Regions from separate parts of the Rosistilla oblonga genome, predicted to be linked through region 1. Evidence: riboswitches for the same ligand, from Rfam matches in the RefSeq annotation. Region 1 holds a riboswitch; each other region holds the start of a gene.

Region 1 (3,272 bases):
ATCGCAGGCCCTGGGCAATTCAGTGTTTCAATTTGAGGTATCAGCCGGCACGCGTTAGCGTCCGGTTTCACAGGAGAACGCCACGCCAGCGTGTGCCGGCGATTACGCCGCGGGTTACTGCGGCGGCAAAAGTCGAGCTAAGCAAAACGCTTGACCTAACCCACTCCAAGATCCGGAAAACGTTAGGATTCGACTAGAAGACGTTGATCCAGGAAGACTGGAGAGCCTTGCAAAGAGTGGGCGAGGAGTCCTGGACTCAAGCCATTGGTCGAGGTTCCTGCATCGCAAAATTCGAGGCCCTAATTGTTGCCTCTGCGCGAAAGATCGACGGCAAGAACATTGTCATCTTTCCCCAGAATCTCTCCAACACCAGCAAGATCGACATTCTCGGCAGCGACCAACTGCCGACGTGAAGACGCATTCAAGCATGCACAAATGCAGGAAATAATGCTTGCCGATCTGCTTGCGTCCGATAGAATACAACAGGAGGATTCGAGCATGACAACCGAAAAGCGTACGCCAAGAGCAAAGACGGCAAAGAACCGACCAACCAAAAGAGCGACCGCGAGAGGGGGGAAAGTCCAGGCACGATCAAGCAAAACGGGCAAGCGAACGGTGTCGCTGAAAACAGTGTCGACCGACGGTACGATTGTTTCTGGAAATCGCTCCGGTGCTAAAAACGTGATCGTCAGCACGGGAGTACGCGGCCTCAAGGGACAAGGACTACTTCAAGTTGGACAAGTGAAAAAGCTTGAACTTCGCGATCGTTTAGGAATGCCCCGGCAAATGTTCGGGCGCATCGTGAACGTGGCGGAGCGAACGATTGCCAAAGTAGAATCGGGCAACGCTGACGCCGACAAGTTGATACGACCTTACAACGAAGTTTATCGGCTTTGGGAAGCGTTAGGCGATTTGGTTGACCCCGAATCGCTTGGCCTATGGTTCCAGACTCCCAACGAGTCTTTCGATGGATTGAAACCGGTCGAGGTCATCGAGCGTGGCGAAATTGATCGACTCTGGGACATGGTGTTCGAGTTGCAAACAGGTATGCCGGGATAATGAAAAGATTGCAATGAACGCTGACTCCAAAGAATCCGCTTTCGGGCAGGACAGCAACGACCAAATGATCGCCAGCGGTGGGAAGTTGGGCGAAACTCGTGAGCCGCAAGGGGCTAGCCGCGAGTTTTGGTTGGGCTAGCGACTTGCCGCTCATGCCATGTCCTTCTGGATCAGCCCACTGAGGTTCCCGCATGAATATCACCTCGCCACAACAGATTGATACATGGCTGTCGTCCCGATCAGAACACCAAAGGCTGGAGTTCAAAGAGGCCAAGGATCAGTTCGACAACAAAAAGCTGTATCGTTATTGCGTCGCGATCGCCAACCAAGGCGACACTCACCCTCCCACCTGGGGTGGATGGCTTATAAGAAAAGACGATTGACGACAGCCATGCAATCGATAATACTCGGGCCGTTCGAGGTGACGGGAGTGTTGTTGCACTGCCCGTGAACAGGGAACTCCGGTGAAATTCCGGGACGGTCCGGCCGCTGTGTGCCGCTGGCAACCTCAATCGGGTTGCATCGATTGCTTCTTCTTTTGGCCATTGCTCGGTTAGCGAGTGAGAAGGCGTGGAGCTATCGAAACGGTGGTGAGTCAGAAGACCTACCTCGCACAAGATGATTCTGTGCCTTCTCGGATTGAGGCGGTTGTCGCGATCGAATGTCATCCCATTCGATCGGAATGATTTTCTTGCAGTGACCAATTTGGCGTACAGCCCATCCTCGTCTCTCATCCGCTGCGCTTTCGAGCGCGATGGCAAGAGTGCGGTTGTGGCCAACGACGCCCAAATCTCTTATGTCCCATTCCATCAAACACGAGTTTTCGTACGCAGTTGCCCCAACCAGCCTCGCCAAAAATTCAAAACGCGGTTTCACGCTCGTTGAACTTTTGGTCGTGATCAGCATCATCGGGGTCCTCGTCGGCCTGTTATTGCCCGCCGTCCAAGCAGCTCGCGAAGCTGCACGACGGATGTCATGCAGCAACAATCTAAAACAGATCGGCCTCTCGCTTCACAACTATGAATCGGCGTTCCGAGTCTTCCCGTCCCAGTCGTCATCGCCGGGGCCGGGTGCAGAGTGGACGACGCAGCGGGGCAGCTGGTTCACGTCGATCCTGCCGTTCATCGAACAAGACGGACTCTTCAGTTCCTTCGACAGTGACTATCACTGGCACGCCCCGGAGAATCTCGAAGCGGTGTCGACGGAAGTCCCAATGCTTCGCTGCCCATCGGCTCCCGATCGCACTGGGTTTGAGTGGACGGTGCTTGTCGATTATCCCAACGGTTCGTCGACCTATTCGCTCACCGCGAGAGACACCTATTACGGCGCCACCACCGACTACGCCAACGTCGGCGGTGTCGGATCGCAGCTGAGTGCAACGCTTCCACCACAGCAGCAACTCTCCGATCCAAGCAACTGCGGCGTGCTCAAATCAACCGCCGTACGATTGGCTGAAATCATTGACGGCTTGTCCAACACCGTCTTGCTGGTGGAATGTGCCGGACGGCCTGTGCTGTACCAAAACGGACGTGCGGTACCCGACGGTGCCACTCCCAAAACATGGAGCGGAAGCTCCAGCGTGACGCGGCCCCTGCCGACCGGTGGCGTCTGGGCCAGCCACAACAAAGGGTTTCTGGTGTACGGATCCCAACCCGATGGCAACACCGCGATTCGTCCCGGTCTGTGTAGCGTGAATTGCAGCAACGACAACGAGGTCTATGCGTTCCATCCCGGCGGAGCCAATGTGCTGATGTCCGATGGGGCGGTGCGGTTTATAAGCGAATCGCTCCCGATCGAGCAGCTTGTTGCGTTGGTCAGCCGCAATGGGCGGGAGGTCGTTTCGATTGACTGATCCGCCGCAAGCCAAAGTGTTGATGGTCGTGGGAACCAGTTCGTCGGCGGGCAAGAGCCTGTTGACGGCTGCGATCTGCCGTTGCTTCGCTCGACGCGGTTTACGCGTCGCACCGTTCAAAGCGCAGAACATGTCCAACAACGCAGCGGTCTGCAGCGGCGGAGGCGAAATCGGCAGGTCGCAAGCACTGCAAGCGATTGCCGCGGGCGTGGCCCCCAGCTTGGACATGAACCCGGTTTTATTGAAACCCGAAGGGCAGACCCGTTCGCAAGTTGTGGTCAATGGCCAGCCGACGCAAACGCGTGAAGCGACCGATTACTTTCAACGCCGCGAACAATTGTGGCCCATCGTCACATCGGCT
Region 2 (3,272 bases), 440 kb from region 1:
GTCGGCGGTCTGCGTCGATTTCAACAGTGGCAAAGTCGTGCACGATGTGCCGCTGTTCGAAAATGCCGAACCGCGATACTGCCATCCGCAAAACAGCTACGCCTCGCCAACCCCGGTCGTCGAAGCGGGCCGGTTGTACGTTCACTTTGGCAGCTACGGAACCGCGTGTGTCGACACGACCAAAGGTGCCAAGATCTGGGAGCGACGCGATCTGATCTGCAACCACTGGCGTGCCCCCGGATCGTCGCCGATCGTGCATGGCAACCTATTGATCGTCGCCTACGACGGATACGACAACCAATTTGTGATCGCGTTCGATAAACAGACCGGCGAGACGGCGTGGCGGGTCGACCGAAACATCGAATACGGAACCGACAACGGCGATCACAAGAAGGCGTACAGCACGGCAAAGATCATCCAACACGAAGGTCGATCGGAAATGATCAGCCCCGGCGCTGTCGCCACGATCGCGTACGATCCCGAAACCGGCAAAGAGCTGTGGAAGGTTTATCACGGCGGAATGAACGCGGCCCCACGTCCGCTGTTCGCCAACGGTTTGGTCTACATCACCGGCGGCGCACACGATCTGGGTTTGATCGCCGTCCGCCCCGGCGGCACCGGCGACGTCACCGACTCCCACATCGTCTGGGGCAAGGGGCGTGGAATGCCCAAACGCGGATCGCAGATCATCGTCGACGACCTGATGTTTGCGATCACCGACGACGGGATCGCGATCTGCTTGGACGCCAAGACGGGCGACCAAATCTGGAAACATCGCATAGGCGGCGACTTCTGGGCCTCGCCGCTGTACGCCGAAGGTCGCATCTACGGCTTCAACAAAGATGGCGACTGCCCCGTGTTCGAAGCGAGCGAAAAATTCAAACTGCTGGCCAACAACAAGCTGCCCGAGACGATCTGCGCATCGCCCGCGGTGATCGGCAACAGCTTGATCATCCGCACGCAGTCGCACCTGTACCGGATCGAAAAATAGCGGCGGCGCGGCGGTTACTTCAACAGTCGCAGCGTGAAGGGATAGCGATACATCTCTCCCTCGTTCGCAGCCAAGGCGGCTCGGATTGCGAAGTAGACGTGGAAGACGACCAGCCCCAGGCCCAACGGAGCTGTCAAAAAGATCCCAAAACCAAAGGTCAGAAAGGTGGCGGCGACCAGCGCGATCCCATACAGCATCACCGAGATGTTGAAGTTCAACGCCTCCTTGCCATGCGCGTCGACAAACGGCATCTCATCCTTCTTCAGGATCCACACGACCAACGGCCCAAAGATGCTGCCCAGACCATTGGCCAGGTAGCCCAACAGGCCACATAAATGACATGCCATGGCGATAGTATTTGCATTCATGCTGCGATTCCTCCGTCTGATTCCGTCACCCAAACACCCGACAATCCCGCCGCACAGTGTGGTTCTTATAATGACAATTCGCCACGGCAGCGGCAATCTTGGATGATCGCAGGAATCGGGGGGCTCGCCAACTACCAATAGCTTCCGCGGCCGCGAGCCAGATAAATCAGCGATTGACGGACACACGACCGGTGTTAGAATCGACCGCGACATGGGTGCCGAGCGTCGACTTGTGGTCCGCTCGGAGAATAGGGAAAACGGTGCAAATCCGTTGCGGTCCCGCCGCTGTAACCGGGGACGAGGCTTAACTCACTGCCACTGTGACCGATGCGATCATGAAGATCGCGGTTGCGGGAAGGCATAAGCCGAGGCTGAACCGGGAGCCAGAAGACCTGCCCAGCTGTCATCGCACAATAGCGTCGTACCCTCGGGGAACAGGGAGCGGACGTGATTTTTCAGACCGCTCGCGCTGCAACGGCACTGGCCGGCAATCGTGCGAGCGACGAAAGATCTCGATCTTCGCTCATGCTCTGTGCCGGTAGGAACTGCGAACCGTAGAGCCACCGTGGCAGTCGGCTCGAAAGATCTTTCCATCCATGAAAATGAACAACACGCGCCGCGCCGGCTTCACGCTGGTCGAACTGCTGGTCGTGATCGCAATCATCGGCATCTTAGTTGGATTGCTGTTACCCGCCGTGCAACAAGCCCGTGAAGCAGCTCGCCGCATGCAGTGCAAGAACCGGCTGAAACAGATCGCATTGGCGCTGCATAATTATGCCGACACCTACCGCGAGACGATGATTCCGTACGTCGTCGAAGATCAAGCGCGGATCAATTACTTGGCGACCTACTCGGGAGCTCAGGGCAAGGCACAGTTCTGGTTCGGAACCGTCGACTACGACCAACCCGATCCGAACCAACAACTCGATTACACCCAAGGCCCTTTGGCCCCGTTCATCGAGACAAGTTACACATCGTTCCAATGCCCCGACTTTGGCCCCGGCCAGATGGACACTGTGAAATACGGTTTCCCCGCGTCGGGCTTTGGATTCAACGGCTACAACCTCTCGCGGTCCTCGGGGGTCGATTGGTTGCCGCCAACTTACGCCGCGGTCCCCAATCCCGAACCGATGGTCCGCCGTTTTGCCGAGGTCCGTTCGATGAGTGCAACAGTCGCTTTTGCCGACAGCGCCCAAGTCAAACTTGTCTCCTTCTCGCCGCCAGCTTACAGCTTTGAAGAGAACTGGTTGTTGGACCCTCCCAGCCACAACTTCCCCAACGTTCACTTCCGCCATCACGGCGCAGCGAACGTTGCCTTCCTGGACGGACACGTCGAATCGCGGCAGCGACATTTCAAGATCGATGTCCCTGGCACCAACTACATGTCATCCGAACAAGCTGCACTGATCGACGAGAAAAAGCTGGGCTATGTCAGCGACGGACACTTGGACGATCCTGCGTTGCAAGACGAACTGTACGATCGCGAGTAGGCACACGTCAGCCCGCTGAGTTCCTATTCGCCCCCAACGCCTTCCCCGGAAGTTCGATCGATGTCCGCCAAAGTAAAAATCCGCCAAGCTGCCGCTTGCCTGTTGCTCCTGACCGTAAACGGCTGCGGCGAGACCGCACCGCCGGTCGCCGAGGTCACTCAATCGGTCTACGTCGACATCGACACGATGCAAGCGGTTGTCGCCGACACCGCCACGCAGACTCCCGCCATCCACCCGGTCACTGGCAAACGGACGCTGCAACCGGCACTCTATTGCCCAAAGTGCGAGCGATGGCACGCGATCCCATCGGTCGAACAGATCAACCGAAAACCAGGCGCCACCCGCTGCCCCAAGACCGGCGCCGAAATGACCGCCGACGGTCCCTGGCCTGAATAGCGTTCGGCGGCCAATGGACCGCGAAGC
Region 3 (3,272 bases), 2.6 Mb from region 1:
CGCGCGTCGCCCAGTCCCGTCAGATCGACGGTCTGCCAGTCCTCGACAATGTAGTCCAACGAGTCGTCGCTAAATCGGAAATCGCTCAAATAGAACTCGACGCTTCCGGTACTCGCTCCGCCGACATCGGCTTGTTCAAAGCCGGTGAAGGTGACGCGGAAGTAATCGGGGTCGCTTCCCGTGGATCCACCGAACTTCTTGGCAAAACCGCCATCACCGTCGCCATCACGCATCGAGATTCCGGCATAGGTCGTATTGGCGACGGCGATCGATTTCGCTTGCAGATTGGCCGACAGGTTGAAGTAAGCGGCGTTTGGGGAAAAGCCGGTTCCGATCACATAGTTGCCATTTCCACTGACATCGGTCCCCGGGTAAGCCGCAAACTGATTGGTGTAGCCCGCGGTGGTTGTGTTGTTGACGTTGGAATAACTCCACCCCGGTCCCCATTGGTTTGTCCCAAAGGTGACGCCGCGGGAAGACCAGCTGCCGGTAGCGGCTCCATAACCGTAGCCGTTCAAATAGCTACCGTCGGCAGTGGTGTCGGTGTATCCGGACAGTTCATCGAAATCGATCACCATGTCGGCAAGCGAAGGCGTCGCCGCGGCGAGCGAGATCATCAAAGCAAACAGTTGAATTTTCATTGTTGTGGTTTCGTCAGAGTTGTGGAATTCAGTGGTCGATGGAATCGTGAGCTGCGTCGCAAGTCGGCAGCCAAGCATTCCATCGAGGGTTAAAAATCAGTAGGCGCTGGAGTCAACCACTTCGCCCTTGCCGCGAGTGATCAGTTTTCCAAGCAGCTGTTTGTCGATCGTTTCGGCCATCAAGATCGTTCGGCCATCGGCAAACAGCACCGTTGCCCCTCCGGTGTGCAGACTGCGGATCTCGTTGTCGCCGATCCAGGCGTCGGGATCGTTGATTCCGTAGGCCTGCACAAAGACGTTGCGGCCATTGATCCATTCGCTGTCCGGGCCGCCGACGTCTTCGGCAACTGCGAGCGTTTGCGTGAGCCCATCGCGGATGTCGCGAAACCGCACCGACCGCTCGTACAAGAAGAGGCCATCTTCCGGATCGCGATCGACGATTCGTTCGCCGTAGATGCCGCCGTAATCGGACCTGCCCCGCGTCGCGGGACGCTCGATCGCAGTGGGGCATTCGTAAACGCTCAGCCGCGTCGACGCGGCGGGCAGATTTTCAGGGGCGTCATACGGCAGCGACCAATCGATTTGGGCATGGACGTTTTGTTGCTCCAAGAAAGGCAACAGCATCGCCGACCAAGCGAACTGCCGCTGCGTTGGCGGTGCGCCCCACGACCGCCACTCGATACATCCGGTTGGCAGCGTCTGATGCACGTCGTGGTAGTTGTGCAGCGCGATTCCCTGCTGACGCAAGTTGTTCTTACAGCTCATCTTGAGAGCGGCTTCGCGAGCCGCTTGAACGGCCGGCAACAGCAGGGCGACCAAGATCCCGATGATCGCAATCACGACCAATAATTCGATCAAAGTGAACCCAGCGGCTTGGCATGTTGGCTGTCGCAATTTCGCGAGCCGAACGATTTCCAGTTGCTCCGCCGGCGAGGCAGCTGACCAACCGGTGATTTCATCTTTCGTGCGGCCGCATCCGCTGCAAATCGCTTGGCAATCCAACCGGCACTGCTTAGTGCAGGGCGATGCGATCCGTCGCTGCTTGGCGCTTGGCATCTCTGTCCCGATCCCTTCGCTACTGCGTCGAAACACGCTTCGCCACGAGACCTCGGCGCGCAGCTTCCCTGTCTTCTGAGAACCGATTTCGATTTTCAGAAAGTGTGAGCGCGCAGCGACAAAGGGGGCAAGAACGTATCGACAACCGATGAAATTAAACAATGTGTTGTGTCGACACCATGCAGAGTGAACGACAAATACGCCGTGTTTCACTAGCAATTGGGGGACAGAACACATTGCAACGACCGCCTCAATCCAAGAAGGCACTCAATCGTCTTACGCGTGGTAGGTCTTCTGACTCACTGCCTTTCGAATACTCACAGCCTTCTCGCCTGGAATTCCAAGCAATGGCACTTCGGTAGAAGGAGCATCGAATCGAATGCGTTGGCACTCGAAGCAGTTCACAGCGGCTGGACCGTCCCGGTTTTTCACCGGAGTTCCCTGTTCGCTCGCAGTGCAGAAGCACCGCAAGTCACCACGAACGAGTCACATGATAGTACCGCGATTTCCAGCGTCAACCGCCACTTTTGGCTGAAGCGACGGCCAAGCCTTCGGCGGGATTCCGCCGTTTGGGGATGTGTGGGATGCCAATCTGCGTCGCTGCCGTTTGGCGGTTTCGTTTCAGATTTCGAAACCACACGCTTCGCCAAACAATGCAAATTTTGGTATGCCGTCGATTAACGGAAGGAGCAATTGGAGCGTGGTTCGATCGATTCTGGGGGCGTTCGTTGTGCTGGATCAATCGACTAAGAAGACGCCATAGCGCCAGACGAAGTGCATCGTGGCGATCACGATTAGGTTCCAGGCGACGAAAAAGAGCTTGGTGAACAGGGGCGGGTATTGTTTGGGGCCGGCGAGTGCATCGAGGCTGAAGAAGATCGCGCCGGCGAACATGAATCCCGCGACGATCGGCGATTGGAAGTAGGTCCACGAGATCGCGACCTCGACCAGCATGATCCCGACCAACAACCACTTCGACGGGACCGCGCCGAGCGTGATCGCGGTGTTATGACGCTCGGCGATGCGGTCCTCTTCGATATCCATCAACTGGCCAAACAGATGACTCTGCATCGCAAACAACGCGCTGAAGACCATCGTCGCCGCATTCAACTGAGGCACGCCACAGAGCCAACTGCCCAGCAGAAAGATCAATAGGTAGCCGATCTGATTCATCAGATCCAAGACCGGCAGGCGTTTAAATCCGAGCGTGTTGTAGGTCGCGTTGGTCAGTAGCACCGCGGCGAACCAGAGCAGCATCCACCAACCGCCGATGATCACAAACGCGATCAGAAACGGGACCTGCACCGCGGCGATGATCCATGGCAGACGACGCCGCATCGCCGCGTCGGGCCGTCCGCCAAACAGCCAGCTGTCCTTTCGCGGGTTGCAGCGATCGCTGACGTAGTCGCCCAGGTCGTTCCAACCATACAACAGCAAGCCAAGAGGAAAGCTGACGTAGAAACAGCCGAGCCAAAACGGGATCGATCCGAACATGTCGCGCCCCGCAAAGGGCAACAGGTAGAACCAGACATGCGTCGGCCAGAATCCAGGCCGAGCGATTTTGATGATTTCCAG

The links. A riboswitch is a leader RNA that binds a small molecule or an ion and turns the genes downstream of it on or off. The one in region 1 is predicted to bind cobalamin.
Region 2: linked by a shared signal. The riboswitch ahead of CA51_RS24330 (DUF1559 family PulG-like putative transporter) and the one ahead of CA51_RS22670 (DUF1559 family PulG-like putative transporter) in region 1 are both predicted to bind cobalamin.
Region 3: linked by a shared signal. The riboswitch ahead of CA51_RS06260 (DUF1559 family PulG-like putative transporter) and the one ahead of CA51_RS22670 (DUF1559 family PulG-like putative transporter) in region 1 are both predicted to bind cobalamin.

Annotation. Positions count from the first base shown of each region.
Region 1 is NZ_CP036292.1:6,440,131-6,443,402, forward strand. Features, by position in the region: gene CA51_RS22655 (RES family NAD+ phosphorylase) at 204-413, shown strand; gene CA51_RS22660 (hypothetical protein) at 499-1,059, shown strand; gene CA51_RS26430 (hypothetical protein) at 1,073-1,198, shown strand; gene CA51_RS22665 (hypothetical protein) at 1,251-1,442, shown strand; cobalamin riboswitch at 1,462-1,685, shown strand; gene CA51_RS22670 (DUF1559 family PulG-like putative transporter) at 1,856-2,911, shown strand; gene CA51_RS22675 (cobyric acid synthase) at 2,904-3,272, shown strand, end outside.
Region 2 is NZ_CP036292.1:6,883,799-6,887,070, forward strand. Features, by position in the region: gene CA51_RS24320 (outer membrane protein assembly factor BamB family protein) at 1-991, shown strand, start outside; gene CA51_RS24325 (DUF4870 domain-containing protein) at 1,006-1,359, opposite strand; cobalamin riboswitch at 1,556-1,773, shown strand; gene CA51_RS24330 (DUF1559 family PulG-like putative transporter) at 1,962-2,849, shown strand; gene CA51_RS24335 (hypothetical protein) at 2,910-3,245, shown strand.
Region 3 is NZ_CP036292.1:1,739,756-1,743,027, forward strand. Features, by position in the region: gene CA51_RS06255 (DUF4465 domain-containing protein) at 1-641, opposite strand, end outside; gene CA51_RS06260 (DUF1559 family PulG-like putative transporter) at 738-1,697, opposite strand; cobalamin riboswitch at 1,965-2,192, opposite strand; gene CA51_RS06265 (UbiA family prenyltransferase) at 2,436-3,272, opposite strand, start outside.